DNA from 4 places in the Methylobacterium sp. 391_Methyba4 genome. Region 4 is predicted to be linked to each of the others. Evidence: riboswitches for the same ligand, from Rfam matches in the RefSeq annotation. Region 4 holds a riboswitch; each other region holds the start of a gene.
The links. Region 4 has a riboswitch for cobalamin ahead of P9K36_RS17745 (CbtB domain-containing protein). Riboswitches for the same ligand answer to the same signal wherever they lie in the genome.
Positions count from the first base shown of each region.

Region 1: another riboswitch for cobalamin. It lies ahead of P9K36_RS18495 (TonB-dependent receptor); the one in region 4 lies ahead of P9K36_RS17745 (CbtB domain-containing protein).
Region 2: another riboswitch for cobalamin. It lies ahead of P9K36_RS01615 (TonB-dependent siderophore receptor); the one in region 4 lies ahead of P9K36_RS17745 (CbtB domain-containing protein).
Region 3: another riboswitch for cobalamin. It lies ahead of P9K36_RS05760 (TonB-dependent siderophore receptor); the one in region 4 lies ahead of P9K36_RS17745 (CbtB domain-containing protein).

Region 1 is NZ_CP121475.1:3,929,641-3,935,314, forward strand. Features, by position in the region: gene P9K36_RS18470 (IS91 family transposase) at 1-733, shown strand, start outside; gene P9K36_RS18475 (Crp/Fnr family transcriptional regulator) at 1,177-1,851, opposite strand; gene P9K36_RS18480 (pentapeptide repeat-containing protein) at 2,038-2,838, shown strand; gene P9K36_RS18485 (thioredoxin family protein) at 2,882-3,271, shown strand; gene P9K36_RS18490 (cytochrome c biogenesis protein CcdA) at 3,279-3,998, shown strand; cobalamin riboswitch at 4,209-4,408, shown strand; gene P9K36_RS18495 (TonB-dependent receptor) at 4,546-5,674, shown strand, end outside.
Region 2 is NZ_CP121475.1:322,318-327,991, reverse strand. Features, by position in the region: gene P9K36_RS01625 (DUF3526 domain-containing protein) at 1-1,050, opposite strand, end outside; gene P9K36_RS01620 (ABC transporter ATP-binding protein) at 1,047-1,772, opposite strand; gene P9K36_RS01615 (TonB-dependent siderophore receptor) at 1,772-3,859, opposite strand; cobalamin riboswitch at 4,096-4,302, opposite strand; gene P9K36_RS01610 (hypothetical protein) at 4,869-5,069, opposite strand; gene P9K36_RS01605 (patatin-like phospholipase family protein) at 5,402-5,674, opposite strand, start outside.
Region 3 is NZ_CP121475.1:1,188,044-1,193,717, reverse strand. Features, by position in the region: gene P9K36_RS05760 (TonB-dependent siderophore receptor) at 1-1,614, opposite strand, end outside; cobalamin riboswitch at 1,898-2,091, opposite strand; gene P9K36_RS05755 (NUDIX domain-containing protein) at 2,198-2,665, shown strand; gene P9K36_RS05750 (RluA family pseudouridine synthase) at 2,808-4,226, shown strand; gene P9K36_RS05745 (hypothetical protein) at 4,963-5,343, shown strand; gene P9K36_RS05740 (HAD-IA family hydrolase) at 5,402-5,674, shown strand, end outside.
Region 4 is NZ_CP121475.1:3,799,099-3,804,772, reverse strand. Features, by position in the region: gene cobN (cobaltochelatase subunit CobN) at 1-504, opposite strand, end outside; gene cobW (cobalamin biosynthesis protein CobW) at 576-1,610, opposite strand; gene P9K36_RS17755 (DUF1636 domain-containing protein) at 1,607-2,008, opposite strand; gene P9K36_RS17750 (CbtA family protein) at 2,001-2,738, opposite strand; gene P9K36_RS17745 (CbtB domain-containing protein) at 2,755-2,937, opposite strand; cobalamin riboswitch at 2,973-3,166, opposite strand; gene P9K36_RS17740 (discoidin domain-containing protein) at 3,333-4,691, shown strand; gene P9K36_RS17735 (peptidase S10) at 4,755-5,674, opposite strand, start outside.

The DNA of each region.
Region 1 (5,674 bases), 130 kb from region 4:
GCTGACGCATCATCCCCACGTCCACATGATCGTGCCCGGCGGCGGCCTCTCGCCTGATGGTGCACGGTGGGTGTCGTCGCGGCCGGCCTTCCTCCTGCCGGTGCGGGTGCTGGGCAAGCTGTTCCGCCGCCTGTTCCTGGTCGGGCTGAGCGCGCTGCACGCGGCCGGACGGCTCGTCTTCTTTGGCGGCCTAGCGCCCCTGGCCGAGCGCCGCGCCTTCCTGCGCCATCTGTCCCCGGCCCGGACGAAGCGCTGGGTCGTCTACGCCAAAGCCCCGTTCGCCGGTCCCGCGGCGGTGCTGGCCTACCTGTCGCGCTACACCCACCGTGTGGCGATCTCGAACAGCCGGCTGATGAGCTTCGATGAGGCCGGCGTCACCTTCCGCATCAAGGACTACCGTCGCGACGGGCCTGAGCGCTACGGCACCCTGACGCTGGGCCCGCACGAGTTTATCCGGCGCTTCCTGCTGCACGTCCTACCCAAGGGCTTCCACCGCATCCGCCACTACGGTCTGCTCGCCAGCGCCGGCCGCCGGGCCAACCTCACCCGTATCCGAGCGCTGCTCGCCGTCCCGCCGCCGGTCATCCCGCCCGAGCCCACGGCGCCGCCCGACTGGCGCTCACCCTGCCGGTGCTGCGGCGGCCGCATGACGGTCGTCGAGACCTTCGGCCGCTTCCTGCAACCGCGCGGTCCGCCGACCGCGTCCGCCCTGACCGGGATGAGAGCACCGTGACCCGGCACGTCGTCAGCCACCATCATGCCGCCGGCCTTCGAGCCGCGGCCGGAGGAGCGTTGCGCCCCGACCGCCTCGACCCGCACTTCCGGCCGCCCGATCCAGACCGAGACCCGCCGGCCATCGCTCCGACCACCCCGTGCTGGCCGTCGGCCTGTCCCGGCGGATCACCCCGCCATCTCCGCCGAGCCCCTCGCCGGCCATCGCGCTCGCCCGCGCCATCAGGCCGGATCGCTCAATCCCCATAGCCGACTGCCTCGGTCCCCGCGGGTTCGTTCCTCGGAGACTTTCGTACGCCTGCCGGCGCCCGAAACTCTTCACGAAAGCCGCCGGTCTGCTTCGAAGCACATACGCCTCAAAAGCAGACGGCCTCCTATTGACCCAACCCGGTCGAAAAGTGGGATTTGCTTCGGCCTCGAAAGCAGACGCCGGCATGCCGTGGGTCAGCTTCGACCTGCGGCCTCCAAGCTCGTGCGGTCGACGATCTCGACTTCGCCTCGACGAAGTTCGATCAGACCCGCCTCGGCCCATTGCCCCAGAAGGCGGCTTACCACCTCGCGGACGCTGCCAACGTCGTCCGCGAGCTTCTGATGGGTCACTGCGGCAACACCCCGCGGATTGGCTTCGGCCAGGAGCCGTTGGGCGAGGCGCTGCTTCAACGGCGCGAATGCGACCTCGTCGATCAGCGTGAACAGGCCGGACATCAGCCGCGTGTAGTCATCCATGACGAAGCTGCGGAACGCAGCGCTCTCGCCTAGTAGGTGCTGGAATGTGGTTACAGGAAGAGCGGCCAGTTCGGTCCGCTCCTCCGCCACGCTCTGTGCCGGGAACGTGCCGCCGGACAAGAGACACTGTGTAGTCAGGGCGCAGGTTCCGCCCGGGCCAACCTTGTAGATCAGCACCTCGCGCCCGCCCTCCGACATGCGAAAAACACGCGTGCGGCCCTCCACGCACATCAGGTAGTTGGCGCACTCGCCATCAAGTTCGTAGGCGGTGGCGCCCGCGTTCAGCACCGGAAAATGCACGGTTCCCCGGGCGATCTGGAGGTGCGCCGGGCTGAGAGCTTGGAGCAGCGGAAACCGGTCGATCCATCGCTCGACCTTCTGGGCGTCCGTCATGGCTGGCGTGGTCCCCCCGGCCATGACGACGGGCTGATCGTCCGGCTCGCGTTGCGTTTTTCTCCCGCCGCTCCGGACTTGTGTGACCTGGGTCACCGACCGGGTGCAGCGGCCCGGCATAGCATCGCATCACAACGAACACGATACGGGCGCCCGCCCCGCGCGGTGCCCGCCGGGAGTGAACCGATGCGCCGCCTCGCCCTGAGCTTCATGCTCGCCGTCCTCGCCGCCGGCCCTGCCGTGGCCGAACAGGATCTCCTACTCGGGGCAGACATGTCCTCACCCGCAATGACCAAGGCCGACATGAGCCGTGCCGACGTCGAGGCGCTGATCAAGGCTGCGGACGGCAAGCCGGTCGACCTCCGCGACAAATCCCTGTCCGGCCTCGATCTCTCCGGGTTAAGCCTGCGGGGGGCCAACCTGCGGACCGCGCGCCTGAACAACACCAATCTGCGTGGGGCGGACCTCACCGGCGCGAACCTCGAACAGGCATGGCTCCTGAAGGCCGACCTGTCCGGCGCCAAGCTCGCGGACACGAAAATGTTCGGCATCACCGCCCGCGACGCCAACCTCAGCGGCGCCGACCTCAGTCGCGCCATGCCCATTGGCGACTTCAAAGGTGCCAACATGAGCGGCGCGACGCTGATCGACCTTAAAGGCGGCGCCGACATCAAGAACCAGTCCATGGGCCTGATGCGGGCCGTGTTCGTGTCGGTGAACCTCTCCGGCGCCAACCTGAAGGGCGCTAACCTCGGCCGGTCTCGGCTCGAATACGCCAACTTGAAGGATGCCGACCTCACCGACGTGGTGCTGATGGGATCGGACCTATCAGGCGCCAACCTGACGGGCGCTACGGTCACCGGAGCCGATTTCAAGAACGTCGACGTCAGCGGCGCCCGGCTCATCGACCTCAAGGGTCAGTCCGAGGCCAAGGATTGGGCCGAGCGCGTGAACGTAGACCGCGCCGTCACACACGCAACCAATTGAGCCGCCCGTTCGCCTCCACCCATCACAAGGACATAGACAGCCTATGACCACCCGTCGCTTCCTGCTCGGCGCGCTGGCTACCGCTCCCCTGCTGTTTGGTACCGCTGCGAATGCAGCCGAGGCCGTCTTCACGCCTGATGCCTTCGAGGCGGCGCAGAAGGCCGGCAAGCCGATCCTCGTCCATGTCACCGCGCCGTGGTGCACCGTCTGCGCGGCGCAGAAGCCAATCCTCGCTAAGCTGGAAGCCCAGCCCCGGTTCAAGGACCTGCAGGTGTTCGACGTCGACTTCGACAGCCGCAAGGACGTGCTGAAGCGGTTCGGCGTGACGACACAGAGCACCCTGATCACCTTCAAGGGCGAGAAGGAGACGGGTCGTTCGGTCGGTGACACCCGGCCGGAGTGGATCGAGGGCGCTGTCGAGAAGGCGTTGTAGGTCGATGATGGCCACGACGTTCGGCCTCGCGTTCTTGGCCGGCATCCTCTCGGTGCTGTCCCCCTGCGTGTTGCCCTTGCTGCCGCTGGTCCTGGGCGCGGCCGCATCGGAGCACAGGCTCGGCCCCGCCGCCCTGGCTGCCGGCCTCGCGCTATCCTTCGTGGCCATCGGGCTGTTCGTGGCGACCGTAGGGTTCGCCCTCGGCCTAGATGTCGATGTCTTCCGCACCGTGGCGGCCATCATGCTGGTCCTGATCGGGCTCGTCCTGATGGTTCCGGCCGCCCAGGCCCGGCTTGCTGTCGCCGCCGGCCCGGTGAGCAACTGGACCGATAGCCGGTTCGGTGGCTTCTCGACTGCCGGACTTCTGGGACAGTTCGGGGTCGGGCTGCTGCTCGGCGCGGTCTGGAGCCCCTGCGTCGGACCGACCCTCGGGGCGGCCTCGCTGCTGGCCTCGCAGGGACGCGACCTCGGCACCGTCGCTCTGACGATGCTCCTATTTGGCCTGGGCGCCGGACTTCCGCTTCTGCTCCTCGGGACGCTGTCCCGCGAGATGCTGATGCGCTGGCGCAACCGGATGATGGGGCTCGGCAAGGGCCTGAAGGTCACTCTGGGCGCCATCCTCGTGGCCACCGGCCTGATGATCGCCACGGGCTACGACAAGGCTGCGGAGACCATTCTCGTCAACGCCTCGCCAAATTGGTTGACGGACCTGACCACTCGCCTCTGACCGTCTAGGTCGTTGAGGTGATGTCCGCTCGGGTGCCCGTGTCGCACAGAAGCAGACCGGCAGAAACCCACCCATCTTCGACGATCATGCCGCGCTCGCCGATGGCCGTAGAGGGCGCGTCCACGTCGCCGTTTCGACACACCCCAGGGATGAAGGTCACCACTCAGACGTAAAACGGCCGTTAAGCCTTGACGGTCGGCGAAGCCCGAATGCTAAGCTTCGCTCGACGGTTCCCCTCGGGGATCAAAAGGGAACGTGGTGAAGGGCCCAGCCCCGAAGCCGCGGCTGCCCCCGCAACTGTAAGCGGCGAGCTCAGCACCACCGCGTCACTGGATGGGCCTCATCCGGGAAGACGGTGCGAGGGCGGTGACCCGCGAGCCAGGAGACCTGCCGTCAGCCGTGGTCACACGCGAAACGCGTCGGGCGGGGTGTCCTGACGGGTGTCGAAGCGCCGGGCTATTGCTAAGCGCGGAGACCTCATTCGCGGTGACGTGCCACTGCCGTCGCCCTAGGTCCCGTGTCCCGTCGCCCACCCACCCGAATACTATTGACCTTGTCCGGCCTCGCTGCGCTCGCATCCGCAGCCTCAGCCCAGGACCGATCCGCCCCGAGCGCGGCGACCGGCGAGACGACGCTGGAGGAGATTTCTGTCACCGCCGAGACCGCCTCAGCCGCGTCCCCGCAGATCGGTCCGGCTGCGAGCGCGGGCTATGTGGGCGGCACGACCGGCATCGGCGGCATCAGCACGCCCGTGGCTTCCGCCAGCTCCGGCGTCATCACGGGCGCGCAGGTCAACAGCCGGCCGGTCACCCGACCCGGCGAGGTGCTGGAATCTGTGCCAGGCCTGATCGTCACCCAGCACTCCGGCGAGGGCAAAGCCAACCAGTTCTTCCTTCGCGGGTTCAACCTGGACCACGGCACCGATATAGCCCTTTTTCTGGATGGCATGCCGCTCAACATGCGGACCCACGCCCATGGCCAGGGCTATGCCGACATCAACTTCCTGATCCCCGAACTCGTCGGGGCGGTGGAGTTCCACAAGGGGCCGTACTTCGTCCGCGACGGCGACTTCGCCTCGGCCGGCTCGGTGCGCATCGACTATCTCGACAGCACTCCCAAGAACGTCGCCCTCACCTCTATCGGCAGCTTCGGCTACAAGCGGGCGCTCTCGATCACCACCGTCCCGCTCGGCGAGGGCAACCTCCTCCTGGCCGGCGAGGCGCAAGTCTACAACGGCCCTTGGGTCGTCCCGGACGTCCTGCGCAAGATCAACGGCGTGGCCCGCTACAGCCAGGGCACGGCGCTGGACGGCTTCTCCGTCACCGGCATGGCTTACGCGGCGAAGTGGACGGCCACCAACCAGATCCCCGAGCGGGCGGTCACGGAAGGGCTGATCAGCCGCTACGGCACGATCAACCCGACCGACGGGGGCGATACGTCCCGCTTCTCGATTTCGGGCAAGTTCAGCGCGACGGACGACACCGGCATCACCCGGGCCTCGGCCTACGTGATCCGCTCGCAGCTCAACCTATTCAACGACTTCACCTACTTCCTCAACGACCCGGTCAACGGCGACCAGTTCCACCAGCTCGACCAGCGCATCATCGGCGGCGGCGAGGCCCTGCACATCTTCCAGGGCGACCTGTTCGGCCTGCCCATGGAGAACGAGATCGGCG
Region 2 (5,674 bases), 3.1 Mb from region 4:
GAACGCGGCATCCCGCGCAGCCAGGGCCGCGAAGAAGGCCCCGAGTTCCCGGTCGTAGACCGCGAAGGCATGGTGGTCGTTCTCCACCATGATGAGGCCACGCAGATCCACAGGGAGTTCCTGCTGATCGCTCACGCCGTAGCGGGCGAGCGTCGCCTGCGCTCGCGCATCGCTGGCTTCGGCGGATTTATGGGGACGCAGGTCCCCGTCGATCCGCAGCCGGGTCTCGCGATAGGACGGGGCGGGCGAGACCATCTCCATGCCTGCAGTCGCGAGCCGTGGCGCGACGAGGCACAGCGCGATCCAGATCGCGAGGGAGATCGTCAAGGCTCCTCGCGCCGTGCGGGCCAGCAGCGAGGCGATCATCGCGATGAGCAGGAAGACGGCACCGTAGAGGGCCTGCACCGCGACCCAGACGAGGAGGCGCGGCCAAGCCTGCCAACCCGCGGTGCCGAGGCTCGCAATGGCCACGCCGCCGAGCGTGAGGAGGGGCAGGCAGACCAGGACCGCAAGGACGAGGTTCAGGGCGGCGAAGCGGGCGGCAAAGAGTGGGCCGGGCGGCGCGCCGTTGCCGAGGGCGAGGCGCAGGGTACCGCGCTCGCGATCCGCCGCGAAGGCGGCAAAGCCGAGGAGAAGCGCCACCAGGGGAACAACGAGGCCGACGACATCGGAGACATCGGAGAGGCCGGCCCGGTCGAAGGGGCCGGCATCCTGCACGGCGCGGTAGACCGCATCGTTGAACAGGTGCGCCTCGATCCGCACCATCCGGCCCGTATAGGGCTCGGTGCCGGGATCGAGGATTGAGAGGGGCGACGAGGGGCGAAACACCCACAGGCCGTAATGATCGGCGGAATGCGGGTTCTTGGCATCCTGCCCGAGCCAGCGGGCCCGCTCTGCGGCCGTGACCCGCGCGACCTCGGCACCGTAATCGCGGGCGGATTGCCAGGCGCCGAGGCCCGTGACCATCAGGAGCAGGACGAGCAGGCCGCCGATCCAGCGGACGCGCGCGTCCCGCCACAGCAGCGCCAACTCCGCGCGGACGCGCCTCACGTGACCGCCCCCGACAGGCGCGCGATGTAGAGGCGTTCCAGATCGGTGTGCGCGTAGCGCCTCGGATCGATCTCCTCGGCGACGCGCCCGCCCGCCAGCACGCCGACCCGGTCGGCCATCTCGCGCACGCGGTAGAGGTCGTGGGTCGCCATCAGCACCGCCGTGCCGCGCTCCGCCGCCGCCCGCACCGTCCCGGAGAAGGCCGCCGCCGCCGATGGGTCGAGGCCGGATGTCGGCTCGTCGAGCAGCAGCAGCCGGGTCTTTCGCGCGAGCGCGATGGCGATGCCGACCTTCTGGCGCATCCCCTTCGAATAGCCGGAGGCGGGCCGCGACCAGGCCTCGGGCGCCAGGCCGGCCGCCGCGAGATGCGTCTCGGCCTCCGCCCGATCGATCGCGAGACCGGCGAGGGTCGCGAAGTAACGGAGATTCTCCAATCCCGATTGCCCCGGATAAAGGGCCACCTGCTCCGGGATGTAGGCGGTGCGCGCCCGGGCAGCGATGGGATCCGTCCCTGCATCGATCCCGCAGACCCGGACCTCCCCCGCATCGGCCTTCAGGAAGCCGAGGATGAGGTTGATCGTGGTGGTCTTTCCGGCACCGTTGGGACCGAGCAGGGCATAGACCTCACCCGCGCGCAGGGTGAGGTCGAGACCGCTGAGGGCGGTCCTGCCTCCGAACTGCTTGACGACGCGGCCGAGCGCCAACACCGGCTCAACCGCCATCAGAACCGCACCGTCACGGAGCCCGTGATGCGACGGGGCGAGCCCGGATAGACGCGGAATACGTTCAGTGAACTCTCATAGTAATCGGTGTCGAATATATTCTCGATGTTGAGCGCCACGCGGGCGTTGCCGAATTTGTAATAGGCCAGCGCATCGACCGCGATGAAGCCCGGCAGGGTGAAGCCGGACCCCGCCGCGTCGCCCGCCCGCTCGCCCACGCCGCGCACGCCGCCGCCGATCCCGAAGCCGCGCCACGCGCCTGCTGGCTCGTAGACCGCGAGCAGGCTGCCGGAGTGGCGGGGCACGTTGACCAGGGGGGCGCCGACCGGAAGCACGTTGTCCTTGGTAACGCGGGCATCGGCATAGACGTAGCCGGCCAGGAGCTTCAGTTCCGGCGTGATCTGTCCTTGAGCCGTCAGCTCAAAGCCCTGGCTGCGCACGGCGCCGGCCGCGAGGGAGAAGCCGGTATTCGCCGGGTCGGGCGTGAGCACGTTCTCCCGCTCCACGCGGAAGGCGGCGGCGGTGAGGAGCAAATTGCCGCCGAATAATTCGGACTTGGCGCCGACCTCGTAGCCGAGGCCGGTCTCGGGCGGCAGCGCCGTGCCGCGCGTGACGGCGGCGGCGTCGGTGCCGATATTCGGCCGGAAGCTCGTGCCGACATTGGTGTAGAAGGCGAGTTCCGGGATCGGCCGGTAGACCAGGCCCGCCCGGGGCGAGGCCGCGACCCGCGACTGGTCCACTTGGCTGCGCACCACGCGCTCGCGGAAGCTCTGCTCGAAGATGTCGAGCCGAAGGCCGATCAGCGCCCGCCATTCCGGGCTCAGGACGATCTCGTCCTGCGCATAGAGGCCGGTATTGGTGATGCGCTCGATATTGTTGCGTGGGATGGTGATCGGCGGCAGCGCCTGTCCGTAGACCGGCGAATAGATGTCGAGGGCGAAGGGGCTCGTGCGGAAGTTCGAGCGCAGATAGACCGTCCGGCTGTCGGTGCTCTCCCGGTCCATGCCGAGGAGGAGCGTGTGGCCGATGCCGCCCGTATCGAACCGCCCGATCAGGTCGGCCTGACCGACCGCCACGTCCCAGCGATAGTCGCGCACGTTGCGGTCGCGAAAGACGGTGCGGTTGTTGGCGGCGATTCCGCGGATCTCCGCCGATTCCCCTTCCAGATCGCCGGTGTTGAAGTAAGCGGCGAGCCGCATCTGCCAGTTCTCATCGAAGCGATGATCGACGCGGACCTGCAGCGAATTGTTGTTCTGGTAGGTGCTCTGACCGGGCTCGCCGAGGAACCGCGAGAGCGGCAGGAAGCCGAGCTGGCGATTGAGCGCGATCACGCCCCGGTCGAAGACGATGCGGTTCTTCACGAACTCGGTCTCGACCGTAACGCGTGTGTCCGGCGTGACCTGCCAACTCACCACTGGAGCCACGAGCAGCCGGTCGCTGTCCACGAAGTCGCGGAAGCTGCCGGCCCCCTGTGCGGCGAGATTGAAGCGATAGAGGACCGTCCCGTCCGCGTTCAGGGCACCGCCGGCATCGATGGTACCGCGGGTCAGACCGAACGAATCGACCTGATTGCCGAACTCGACGAACCGTTCGGCGGTGGGTTGCTTGGTGATGAGGTTGACGAGCCCGCCGGGATCGCTGCGTCCGAACAGGGCCGCCCCCGGTCCCTTGAGCACCTCGATGCGTTCGATGTTCTGCGCGTCGGGCGGAGGCGGGGTCCCGCGATTGAGGGGGAAACCGTTCTTGTAGATCTCCGAGGTCGTCACACCACGGATGGCGTAACTGAAGATCGAAAGCCCCCCGAAATTGTTCTGCTGGGCGACGCCGGGCAGATAGTTGAACGCCCGGTCTACGCGGGTGGCGGCGAGGTCGGTGATCGTCTCCCGCGGCGCCACGGAGACGGCCACCGGCACGTCGATCTGCGGAGTGGCTGTGCGCGTGGCGCTGACGGCCGTGCCCGCTCCGTATCCCGGCGTCGGGCCGATCAGGCCGATGGTGCCGCGCCCGGAGGCCGTCGTGCGGCCGGCACCCTCCCCGACCTGCTCGACCGAGAGTTCCTCCAACGTCACGCTCTCCTGCGCCCGCACGTCCTCGATCGGAAGCCCGGCCGAGAGGACAGCGGCGAGCGCCAGCCGCCGACCGCGATGCGGAGTCCGCGGACGACGCGCTGATGGCGCTGAAAACCGCGCAGGCTCGCCGAGAGACGGACGTTCGGAGGTCGCCACCACACACTCGCTGTTGCCGGGTGGAGGCCACGGGGATACGGGCAGCGTCGCCCACGAGACGGCGACACCGCGCGCTCCGCCGGGGCACCCCGCCCGAGGGACGTCATCGTGCCGAAGGCAGGTCTCCTGGCTCACGGGTCAAAGCGCCCGCCGGACCTTCCCAGTGCAAGCACCAGTGGTCATCGGTGGCAGGCGCTCGCCGCTCACAGTTGCGGGGGCAGCTTCGGATTCGCTCCGAAAAGCGCACCGAATTCCCGTCTTAGCTCCGGGCCGGGACCCGAAGAACCTTGGCTGGACGATATTCGCCACCGGCGCGCATCCGGTCAACGGGCCTGACAAACTTTGTAACAGTGTTACGTTACGTGTGGCGCTATGGACACAGTCCGATCCCCGATGGAATGCACCGCTCTCACGTTGCGGTGATGGACCGGATTGGGCTCGGACGACGCGGGTCCGAATGAGATCGGCGGGCCGATGGCGGCTGGATATGCGCTATGCTGAACCGAACGGACGAGCGGTCATCGACGACTTGTTTCATGCGCCGCTGGGCGCCGAGCGTCTCAGCTGAATGGAAATCCGATGGAACGCTCTTGGCATCGTGTTGCTGATTGCCGAACGCGCGGCCCGAGCTCATGACCCGGCATACGGTCCTTCGGTGACCCGCTCCATCTCAGGGCCGGCCTTGCCGTCCAGCCTTGGATCGCGGCATGCCTCATCGCCGTAGTCGCGGTGGCCCCGTGCCAAAACTTCTCCTTCGGCGCGAACCCGATACCCTGACCGGCTGGCTTTGCACCGGGCAGATGCTCTCGATCGGTTCGGTTCTAAGCCAGCCGGTCAAGTCAGTCGTGCATTTGCGGTCGCTCGATCGCCCCTACATCTTCCGCTCGCGATGGATACGCTTCTTCTTCGGAAGTGCCTTGTGACGGCCGATGGTGACCCTGGCTTCCGACACCGTCGGTCCGGCCAGCGCCTTGCCCAGTGCGGGACCAGCGGCCGTCGCGTCCGCGAACGTCGCGAAGGTCAACAGGGGTAAGGCGGCCAGCGCCGCGCGAAGAGCCCGGATCGTGTGCATAAGCGTTCACTCCTCTGTCTGTGGGCGCCGGGCCGTTTCCGGGGCCGGCCGGATGCGACGAGCGGTCTTCGGTGTGAAGGTGCTCCCCCGGAATCGAGCCGGTCCGACTGCGAAGTGCCGCGCCGATCATGCGCGTGAACCGGTGTGAAGAGGCTTGGGCAGAGACCCATTTAGTCTGACAAGATATCGTCGATCTGCGACGCGCAAGACTGATAAATGGAATACATGCTGCATCTATACCGAATAAACATAAATCATAAATCAATATATGCACCTTGATCTTTATCAAGTTCAGCAAGCTCTGTCATGCGCGACGGGGCGTTCCGGCTGCGTCAGACGCCTTCGAGCAGTCGGTCGAGGTCGAAAGACGGACGCCGGCCCAGATCCGGCCCATGATCGGTCAGGAACGTCGCGGCGCTCCGGCGTCCCTCGTCCCGAAGCATCGTCAGGAATGCCCATTCCGCATTGAGCTTCGAGGACGAGCCCAGCTCGGCGACAACGTCGCTGGCGATGCGGTGCATGCGCATGGCCGCCCATCGGGCGCACTCGGAATTGTCCGTGGGCGCGACCTGCCGCAGCAAGGCCATCATCCGCAGTTCCTTGAG
Region 3 (5,674 bases), 2.6 Mb from region 4:
GGCAAGACCCTTGGCGCCGATCTCGACTTGATCGCCTGTGGCGAGCTTGAAGCCCGCCAGCGACTGGTTCAGCGTGATCAGGCTGTTCACCGGGTCGGTGGCGAAGCTGTACTGGGCGTAGAGCGCGCTGTCCGGCGTCGGGTTGTAGACGAGGCCGAACCGGTAGCCCAGCGCCCGGTAGGTCTTCTCGAACCGCGATCCCGTCTGCAGGTCCTCCCGATTCAGCGTCGGCACGTCGAGGCGCACGCCGGTGAGGAACGAGAGCTTGTCCGACAGGATCAGACGGTCCTCCGCGAAGACCGAGGCTTGGCTCGTCTGCGTGGCGTAGGCCGGACGGGCTCGCCCGTTCTGCGGGAAGAGGCCCGGATCGTAGCCGACGAGCGGCACGCTGGTGGTCTGGTCGAAGTAGAAGTTGTTGGTGTGCCGGAAGTCGATGTGGTTCACGTCGAACCCGGCCACGAACTGGTTGGGCAAGCCGAACAGGCTGCCCCGGAACGTCGCGTCGAGCCGGTCACCGACCTGCTCCTGGCTGTGGTAGATTTCCAGATAATCGCCCCGGTCCACCAGCCCGGTGCCGCGGTTGTAGGAATATTGCTCGACGTCGAGCCAGTGGCGCCGGCTTGTGAGCCGGTAGGCGGTGTTGCGGATCGTGATGTCGGCCGAGGGCGACCATTCGGTCTTGAGCTGGGTCCAGTTGTCGGCCCAGGTGATCTTCGCGTCCCGGACGTTGTAGTTGTTGAACCGGATGAGGTCCGGGATCCGTCCCTCGACGAGCGGCGTGCCCCAGTAGCGGGCGGGCTCCTGGTAGCCGAGATCGTGGCTCAGGGTGAACGCCAGATCGGCGCTCGGCCGGAACAGCAGGGCGGCCGAGACCGCGAGGTTGCGGAAATCGCCCTCCGGCCGGATCCAGCCGTCGGCGCGATTGCCGCTGACGTTGAGGCGATACGCGAAGGTGTCGCCGAACTCCGCTTGACCGATTCCGCCGCCCGAATCGAACGCAAGGCGCGCGACGCCATCCGTGCCGACAACGGCGCGGGCGGCGTTGATTGGCACGAAGACCGGCTTCTTCGGCACCACGTTGATCACGCCGCCGATGGCGCCGTCGCCGTAGAGCACCGAAGACGGGCCGCGGAGCACCTCGATCCGCTCGACGTTCCACGTGTCGAACGGGAAGGTCACCGTGTTGGCGCCGACGTAGAAGCGCGTGCCGTCGTAGAGCTGCTGGATCGAGTTCGGGCCGGCGAAGCCCCGGGATGTGAAGGCGCCGTTGCCGTTGCCGGGTGCCGCGATGGTGGTGATGCCGGTGGCGTCCTGGGTCACGGCTTCGGCGATCGTATCCTGGCCGCGCAGCCGCGCGGTCTCGCCCGACACGATGTCGAGGCTGGCCGGCGTCTCCAGCGGCGTCAAACCGAGGCGGCTCGCGGTCCGGTCCGGGGTGCGCAGATTGAGGCCGTTCGGCGCAGCGCGGTTCGGGTCTCCGCCCGCGCCGGCCACGGAGAGTTCATCCAGGGTGACGGCCTCCTGGGCGGCGGTCGGACTGGCGAGGAGCGCGAGGAGAACGCCACAGAGGGGAGCCGGCCCGCCGGAGCGGGCGCGATGGATCGAGAGAAGCATGGGGAAAGCGGTCCGTGCACGGCGCGCGCCGGCCCCTTCGTCCTATAAGCATTGTAATAACATTACAATTCCTCGACCATCCGGAAACCTGAGCCTGAACGGGTGCGCGGAGGCCTCCCGGAACAGGGATCGCAGGTCGCGAAACGGTGGAGACGGACATGGGAACGGCGTCGCGGGCGCGCTTGCTGTGGCACGTCACCGCGAACGAGGCCTCGGCGGCCGCCTCCCCTCGGGATGGACGGCGCCTCGACACCCGCCAGGACACCCCGCCCGGCGCGTTTCGCGTGTGACCACGGCTGACGGCAGGTCTCCTGGCTCGCGGGTCGCCGCCCTCGCACCGTCTTCCCGGGGTGACCCAGTGACGTGGTGGTGAAGGGCTCGCCGCTTACAGTTGCGGGGGCAGCCGCGGCTTCGGGGCGGACCCCTCATCGCGTTCCCTTTTGATCCCCGAGGGGAACCGTCGAGGAACAGCTTGGCCGTCGTGCGTCCGGGCGTCAACCGCACGTCCGGGAGTTGTCGTGGATCGACGCGGCGGCCCGCCGGTTCGTTGCGGCGCCGTCGGGAACGATTTAGCCGGTTCGGCATGACGGTCTGGCGTCCCCCTGCGGAGATCCGCGTGAAGGCCTTGGGGCTCCCCCGGCGCGGCGATAGCCTGCTGGTGGCGGAGATCCATGCGGATGACGGGCGGCTAACAGGTGTCCGGCCCCTCGGTGGCAGCGTCGCATTCGGTGAGAGGGCCGAGGACGCGCTGATCCGGGAGTTCGAAGAGGAGCTCGGCGTCACCGTCACGGTGCTCGGCGGCCCGCGCGTCGTGGAGAACATCTTCCTGCACGAGGGGCAGGTCGGGCACGAGGTGCTGTTCCTGTTCCCGGTCGCCCTGCCGCCCGGCCGGTTCGACGGACAGGAGCGCTTCGTCTTTCACGAGGATTGCGGCACCGCCTGCGTGGCGCGGTGGTGCGATCTCGACGGGCTCGACGTCCCGGGCGGGCCGGAACTCTTCCCGACCGGGCTGAAGGCCTCGCTCCGCGCGGCGTGGGACGCGGAGCCCTGACGGGCGCGATCGCGCTGCCGCCTTTGCCGCTGCGCGCGGGCGATGCTACAGCCGTGCAATCCCATCGGTCCGGACGTCCGCGACGCCGCGGCCCATGCGCCCGGACGCTCCGTCCGAAGCGGAGACGGGTGCCGGCGGAAGCATGACGACACGACCTCCCAAAAGCGGCGGGCCGAAGGGGCGCAAGCCTCAGGCCGGCAAGTTCGATGCGGGCAAGTTCAAGCCCGGCAAGTTCCAGGCCGACGGCCGTGCCCGCACGGGCCCGCGCACCAGCGCCCGCGACGCTGCAGAGCGCGCGGCCCGCAATCGCGGCGACGATGCGGGTGCGCGCGATCCCTGGGGTGCGCAGGGCGCCGCAGCCGCAGCCGCAGCCGCAGTCCCGGCCCGGCCCGCGAAGCCGCGGCGCGACGCCGCCGCGCCGCGCGGTCCGCTGGCGGCGAAGCCCGGCAGCCGGCCCGTTTCCAAGCGCTCGGAGGCCCCTGCGCCTGCCCCTGCCGCTGCCCCCGCGCCGACACCCGGTCCGACCCGCCGCGAGCAGCGCGCGGCCGCCTCCGCGACCCTCGCCTCCGGGGTGCAGACCCTGATGGTCGAGCCGGACGAGGCCGGCATGCGGATCGACCGCTTCCTCACCGCGCGTTTCCCGCTCCTGCCCTTCACCCGCGTGCAGACCATCGTCCGCAAGGGCGAACTGCGCGTCGACGGCAAGCGCGCCAAGCCGAACGACCGGCTGGAGCCGGGCATGAGCGTGCGCGTGCCGCCGCTGCGCCTCGACCAGCCCTCCGAGCGCCCGCGCAACGCCGCCCGCGAGCAGGACGATGCCGAATTCATACGGTCGCTCATCCTCTACGAGGATGCCGACATGATGATCCTCAACAAGCCCTTCGGCCTCGCGGTCCAGGGTGGTTCGGGGACGGTCCGGCACGTGGACGGCCTGCTCGCCGCCCTCACCGGCCCGGATGGCCAGAAGCCGCGCCTCGTCCACCGGCTCGACAAGGATACGGCTGGCTGCCTGATCGTCGCCAAGACCCGGCTCGCCGCCGCGACGCTCGCCAAGAGCTTCCGCTCCCGGGCCGCGCGGAAGATCTACTGGGCGCTGACCGCGGGCGTGCCGCGGGTCCGGCAGGGGCGTGTCTCGACCTACCTGGCCAAGGAGGAGCCCACCGACGCCGACGCGCGGATGCGCGTCGCCAAGCACGGCGACGAGGGGGCGAGCCACGCGCTGACCTACTACGCGATGGTCGATCAGGCCGCCCAGAAGCTGTCCTGGCTGTCGTTCAAGCCGGTGACCGGACGGACGCACCAGCTGCGCGCCCACGCGGCCCATATCGGCCACCCGATCGTCGGCGACCCGAAATACTTCTCCGTGGAGAATTGGGAGCTGCCGGGGGGCATCCAGAATCGCCTGCACCTGCTCGCCCGCCGGATCGTCATCCCGCATCCGCGCACCGGCAAGCCCGTGGATGTGAGCGCGCCGCTACCGCCCCACATGGCGCAGAGCTGGAACCTGCTGGGCTTCGACGCCACCCGCTACGACCCGATCGTCGAGGCCCCGGAAGCCTGAGTGGGCAGCCAGGGCACGGCCGGGTTCGTCAGAGTGTACGGGACTTCCGGCCGCCGCCCTGCGGCGCGACCCGCCGATCGCCGTCGGGGCCGCGCCCGGTATGCCGTCGCGACGGTCCCGCGCCTGGTCGAGTCCGCGCCGGACCTCCTGGGCTGCGGCCACGACCCGGGTCGGGCAGGAGAACCGCTTCGCCCTGCCCGTCGCCCCTCGGCCGAATGCGCGTCCCGAGGGCGGTATCCTCGCCCCGGCCCGGATGCATCGGCTGGAGGAGCGCCCGTCCGGTCGAGGCTCCTGCAAGCTTCGCTGGCGGATAGGGATGATGGCTCCGGAGGTCCGTCGCGCCTGCGCCGCCGTGCCGGCACGCAGGGTGCAACGAAGACGGGCGCCTGCGCTCGGTTCAAACGATCGCCCAGGTGCCACTGCGGCGACGCGACGCGCCGGATGGCGGGATCCCCGCTCAGAGGACCGCGCCGTGAGGCGGTCTCGGTCTCCGGTGAGAGGTCGGTTTCGCGCATCAAAGCGGGCAGCCGCAGGAGCCTGATTGCCGGATCCCCCCTCCATCCCCCAAATCATTGTCGCCGGAGATGTGCGCTGCGGTATCCCCGGTGAAAGTGACCCGTCATCGGGGCGGGCCGTGCCGCGCATGCCTTGGCAATCGGCCGTGCCGCCTCATATGCTGCCCGCGCCCCGCCGATCCGCCGCGGGGCCAGTTTCCGGCGGTTCGAGATCCTGACATATGAAGCTCGCGATGCTGGCCTGCCTCGCCGCCCTGTGCCTCACCGGGCCGATCGCGCACGCCGCACCGGGCGAGGCAGCCAAGGCGGCGCCGACCGCGAACGGCGCCCATCCGGCCGAGGCGGCGTCGCCGCATCCGCCCGCCGCTCCCGCCGCGAATGCGGCGCCCACGCAGGCCGCGCAGCGCCCGGCCGCGAGTTCCCGCGCGGAGCGCCGCCGGCGTTCCTATGCGGCCTGCAATCGCGCCTCGCACCAGCGCGGCCTGCGCGGCGGCAAGCGCCGGCGTTTCCTGATCCGCTGCCGGCTCGGCTACGAGCGGACCCGGGTTCCCGGCGGTCAGCCCGCCGCGGCCGCGCCGGCGCAGCCGGGCCGGAAGCCGTGACCGAGTCCGACATCCGCCCATCCGCGCCGTCGGGGCCGCCTTTGGCGCGTCGTCGGCGATGAGGCTCGTCGTCTTCGACGTCGACGGCACCCTCGTCGACAGCCAGCACCTGATCGTGGCGGCCCAGGAGGTGGCCTTCGCGGAGAATGGCCTGCCGGCCCCGGGGCGGCGCGAGGCGTTGTCCGTGGTGGGCCTGTCACTGCCGCAGGCCTTCCGGCGTCTGGTCGGCGAGGACGGCCCCGTTGCGGAACTCTCGGAGAGCTACAAGCAGGCCTACAACCGCCTGCGGCTCGATCCGGCCCATGAGGAACCCCTGTTCCCCGGGATGGCC
Region 4 (5,674 bases):
CGGAGGCTCGACCGCCCCCTCGGCGCCCAGCCGGATGGCCAGGGATCGCAGCATCCGCCGGAGATTGCCGGGACCGCCGGCACGGAAATAGGCGTCGAGTTCCCCGGCGAGGGCGGGATCGGTGGAGAACGGCGCGAGACGGGGGTCCGGCCGGTCGTCGCCCGGCAGGACCGCGAGCACGACGCCGTGCGCCCGCGCGGTTTCGGCGCAGCGCTCGATCCCGTAGCGCCAGTAATCCAGTCCGCCCAGGCAACGGATCACCACGACCTTGGCGTGCGCCACGACGCGTTCGACGTAGAGGTCGACCGACAGCGGATGCCGCAGCTTGGCGAGCTTCGCGAGCCGGAGACTCGGCAGACCGGGCTCTGCGGCGTGGGCCTGGCCGACCGCCGCGAGGTCGCTGTCGGTGAACGACAGCACAACCAGATCGCCGGGCTCCTGCCCGAGATCCACCGCCGCCTCACCCTCGTCGAGCGAGACGGTATCGATGCGCACGAGATGCATCGACGGCCCCTAGACCGCGGCCGCGCGCACCGGCGCGCCGCCGTCAGCCGCGCAGGCGCGCGCGGCGGCCGTCATCCCGCGAGGGCCGCAGCGACGGCGCGCTGGTCGAACCCCTTGAGGCCGATCACCACGAGGTTGCCGTCCCGGGCCTCTCCGGACTTCCACGGCCGGTCGAAATGGTGGGCCACGCGCCGGCCGACCCCCTGCACCACGAGGCGCATCGCCTTGCCCTCGACCTCGGCGAAACCCTTGATCCGCAGGACGCCCGGGATCTCGGCTGCCTTCTCGACCCGGGCCGCCAGATCGCCCGCCGTGATCGCGGGGCGGACGGGCAGCGCCACGGTCTCGAAGTCGTCGTGGTCGTGATCCTCGCCCTCGCCGTGATGCGACGGGCGGGAATCGAGATCGTCCTCGGCGGCCGCCGCGAGGCCGAGCAGCACCCGCGGGTCGATGACGCCGTTCTCGGTCTCCACCACCTTCACGGCCCGGGGCAGGTGGCTTTCCACCTCGGCACGTACCCGAGCGCGGGTCGGGGCATCGATGAGGTCGGCCTTGTTGAGGACCACGAGGTCGGCGCAGAGGAGTTGGTCCTCGAAGACCTCTTCCAGCGGATTGTCGTGATCGACCGATTGGTCCGCGGCCCGCTGGGCGGCCAGTGCCTCCGGATCGTCCGCGAAGACGCCGGCGGCGACGGCCGGGCCGTCGACCACTGCGACGACCCCGTCGACGGTGACCCGCGAGCGGATCGCCGGCCACTGGAACGCCTGAACCAACGGCTTCGGCAGCGCGAGGCCCGAGGTCTCGATCAGGATGTGCTCCGGCGGCTCGGCGCGGCCGAGGAGAGTCTCCAGCGCCGGAACGAAATCGTCCGCGACCGTGCAGCAGATGCAGCCATTCGGCAGCTCGACGATAGCTTCTTCGGTGCAGCCTTCGACCCCGCAGGCGGCGAGGAAGGACTTGTCGAAGCCGACGTCGCCGAACTCGTTGACCAGAATGGCGAGGCGGCGCCCCCTGGCGTTCTCGACCACGTGGCGGACCAATGTCGTCTTGCCGGCTCCGAGGAAGCCCGTGACGATGGTGCAGGGGATCTTGTTCACGATGGTCATTCCGCGGCCTCCAGGGTGCCGGCGGGGAGCGGGCGGGGTTCAGGGAACGGGGGGATGCGGGCGATCACGCCCTTGCGGAAGGCCTCCGGACGCTCGCGCCAGGGCACGATGCCGTCCGAGGTCGCCGCATAGGCCGCGAGTCCGGCGAGGATGGTCTCCGCCGAGGCGGCCGGATCCATGTCGCCGTAGACGTAGGTCCAGCGGTCGGCCGAGGCGACCGCCACGGTGCAGGGCCGCTTGCAGACCGACAGGCATTCCACCGCCTCGACCCGCAGGTCCGGGGTGCCGGCGCTCCGGGCCTGAAGCGCCTCCAGAAGGCGTGATCCGGCGCGCGGTCCATCCGGATCGTCGTCCGGACGGCGGCAGGTCGTGCAGACGTACAGGACGGTCTCAGGCACGGGCCGTTCCCCGTTGCGTGTCGCGGGAAAACGCCTGCCACGCCCAGCCGAGCCCCAACCCGATCAGGATCCAGAAGACGAAGCTGATCGCCAGCGACCGGGCGGCGAACTGTGCGGCCAGTGCGGCCGGAAGCTCCGACGCGCCCTCCGGTGCCTGCGGGGCGCCGACGACGTGGGGGGTTATGATCAGGACGAGGCCACCCAGGATCGTGATCAGAGCACGGCGGATCGTGATCAGGTAGAGTCCCATTCCGGTCGCCGCCGCGGTCATCACCCACCAGGCCTGCCGCGCGGCCAGCGGTGCAGCGGCGCTGCCGGGCAGTTCCGGCGGCAGGCCGAGGCCCGGCGCGAGGGCGACGCTGGCGAAGCCCGCCACCGCGAAGGCGAGACCGACCTGCGGCGTCGGCTCGCGGCCGCAGGCGAGCATCACCGCGCCGAGCAGCAGGGCGTAGCCGACGCCGCCGACGAGGGTCGCAAGACCGGTGAAGGCCATCCGCGGCAGTCCGGGGCCGGGCTGCCATTCCGGTGCCGCGTCGGGTGCGGCGTGGTCATGCCCGGCATGGGCGAGCACGATCGGAAGGGCCTTCGCGGCCTGATGCGAGGGTTCCTGCTGCTCGTAGCGCTCGGCCGCGACGATCAGCGGCGAGGTCAGCGTGAGTTCGAGGCCCGTCACAACGGCAGCCGCGAAGAAGCCGGCGGCCAGGGCCGCCGACAGAAGCCGAATGATCATCCCTGCGCCGAGGGCGTCAGTGACAGGGGAAGTTCTGGGTATGGCGGAAGTCGTGCGCCGCGTTGTGGAACGCGATCGCCGGCGAGAAACCCGCCATGAACAGCAGGCCGAGGCCCAGCATGGCCGCGAGCGCGACGGCGACCGGACGCTCCGACGAGCGGGTACCGGCGGCGACGGGGGCGAGGGTCTGAGCGATCATCGTCGAGTGTCTCCAGCCGCCCCACCGGCGGCATTGCGGGATCCTGTTGCGACGGCAGGTCTCCTGGCTCGCGGCTCGGCGCGCCCACCGCCTTCCCGGATCGCTCCGGTGGCGCTTGGCAGGCGCTCGCCGCTCACAGTTGCGGGGGCAGCCGCGGAATCGGGGCGAAGCCCCTCACCGCATTCCCTTTTCACCCCGTTGCCGGGGCACCGTCACCGGCACGTTGTAGACGCATGCCGGCGACGACACAACGGAGCGGCGCCAGATCCGTTCGGATTCCCGTGCGTCCCTTCGCGGGTGGCCGGGCTTGACGTCCGCGCCCCGATGCGGGCACCGCCGCACCGGATGCCCGGCCGGCCCGGCATGGGCGCCTCCGCTCAGTTCTCGGAGACCCGATGGCCCTCGCAGACGATCCGAGCCCGGTCCTCGTCGATCTCGCCACCGGCCGCGCCCCCCGGATCGTACAGGACGAAGGCACCGCCTGGCTCGAGATCGATCTGGACGGTCGCTTTCCGATCCGCGCGGTCGCGCTGCGACCCGTACAGGATGCTGTCGCGCCCGAGGTCGGCGATGTGGCCGTCGAGGTCTCGCAGGACGGCGTCACGTGGTCCGCGCCCGACATCGTCGGCTGGACCGCCAAGCCGGGCGCCCTCGTGGCCGCCATCGGAGCCGACGAGCTGGTCTGGGCGCGTCTCGTGCGGATCGCGGTGCCGGATCCGGCGCTCGTCGCAGGCGTCGACATCCGCGCCGATGAAGCCGCCATCGACCTCATCGCCCTGCGGGCGCTCCTCGGGCTCGACATCACGCTCCTGAACGAGAAGCCCGACGCTAACGTCTACGTCACCTACAATCTCGAAGCCGCGCCTGGCCGGGCAAGCCGCAACCTCGTCGGCCTGTCGCTGTTCGAGAACGGCGCCTTCGGCAATTGCCTCGTGCAATACATCATCGCCGTCTCGATCGCGAAGGCGCTCAACCTGAAATACATCAAGGTCCCGAAGGTCGACCGCAGCAAGGTGATCTTTCTGACCGAGAGGCTGACCTGCGACGGCATCACGTTCATTCCGCCGGACGAGCCGCTTCCGCCGGACGGCTACTTCCTGTCCGGCTTGTATTTCGATCCGACGCAGTTCGAGCGGGTGACGGCGCTGCAGGGCCCGATCGACTCGCGCGCGATCGTTCAGGATGTGATCCGGCCCCTGTTCAACGGCCTGCCGCGGACATTTGCGGCCAAGCCCGACGATCAACTCCTGATCCATATCCGGTCGGGCGACATCTTCAGCACCTGGGTCGACCCGCACTATCCGCAGCCGCCCTTCGCCTTCTACCGGATGGTCATCGACCGGCTGCAGGCCGAGGGCCGCATCCGTTCCGTCAAGCTCGTCTTCGAGAACCGGCTGAACCCGGTCATTGCAGAAGTGGAAGCCTATGCGGCGCAGCGCGGCCTACCCGTGGAGATCCAGAGCGAATCGCTGATCTCCGATGTCGCCGCTCTGGTGAACGGCCGCTACCTCGTCTTCGGGCTCGGAACCTTTGGGCCGGCGATCTGCCACCTCTCGGAGCGCGTCGAGCAGGTGTTCTACTTCGCGTCCAATTGGCCGCAGGGCTTCCAGTCGATTCCCACGATCGGGAAAGTGGTCGAGGTTCGTGATCGCGAAGGCCGGTACATGAAAGTCGGCGAGTGGCAGAATACCGACGCTCAGCGCCGGAGCATGGTGGAGTACCCGGCCGAAGCTCTCGCCTTCGACGATGTCTGATCGGTCGCGCCGGTCACGATCCGACCGGCGACGACCCCGCTGCCTGCATCCCGGACGAACACGTCACGGTGCGGTCCTGAGACGTTCCGCGGGTGCGCCGGCCGAACGCGCCGAGCCGCCATCGCGGACCTTCAGGGCGTCCGTGTACATCCGTTCGACATCCGCCTTGAAGGCGGCGCGGGAATCCGGTCGCGTGTAGAACATGTGGCCGCCAGGGTAGACTGCGAGGCTCAGGCGACCGGCGCTGTAGGCCGGGACCTGCGCCAGCAGGAGCTTCGAGGCGAAATACGGGGTTACGAGATCGGTGAATCCGTGCGCCACGAGGACACGCAGGTGCCCGTCGAGGGCCAGGGTTCCCTGAATGTTCGACAGCACCTCCGGTGCCTGTCGTCCCGAGCCCCAGCTCCAGCCCCGATTGACCGCATTGTTCAGGAGCTCGTAGCGCATGTTGGCCACAGGCCATTTCAGCGTGCGCGCGTAGAGATCGAGCATCGCGCTGGTCAGCGGCGCCTGGAGCGCGGTGAGCTGCGGATCCTCGAAGCTCGATTGCGCGGCGGCCGGATTCGGGTCCCAGCCGGTGATGCCGGTATCGTAGGCGCTCGTCACGCGACCTTCGGCACGATCGATCTCCCGCTGGACGCTTCGGGTCGAGAGGCGCGCCGCCTGTGCGCGGACCAGGGCGGGATCGAGCCCGACGAGCGGGGCGACCTTCTCGGTCATCCGCGCAACCGCCGCGGAATCGCTCGGCCCCTTCAGGAGATCCGCCAGATAGGCACCGGATGCGTAAGCTTCGGCATCCCCCAGCAAGGCCGGCGTGGGTACCGTCCCGGCCCGCTCCAGCGCGCCGGCCGCCAGCGACGGCAACTTCAGCACGTAGCCCCAGGGATTGGCCCGCGGGGTCTCCAGCCACCCGAAGTCGAGCACCGGCGAGAGCAGCACCATGCCCGACAGGCCGACGCCGATCTCTTCCTGGAGCTTCTCCG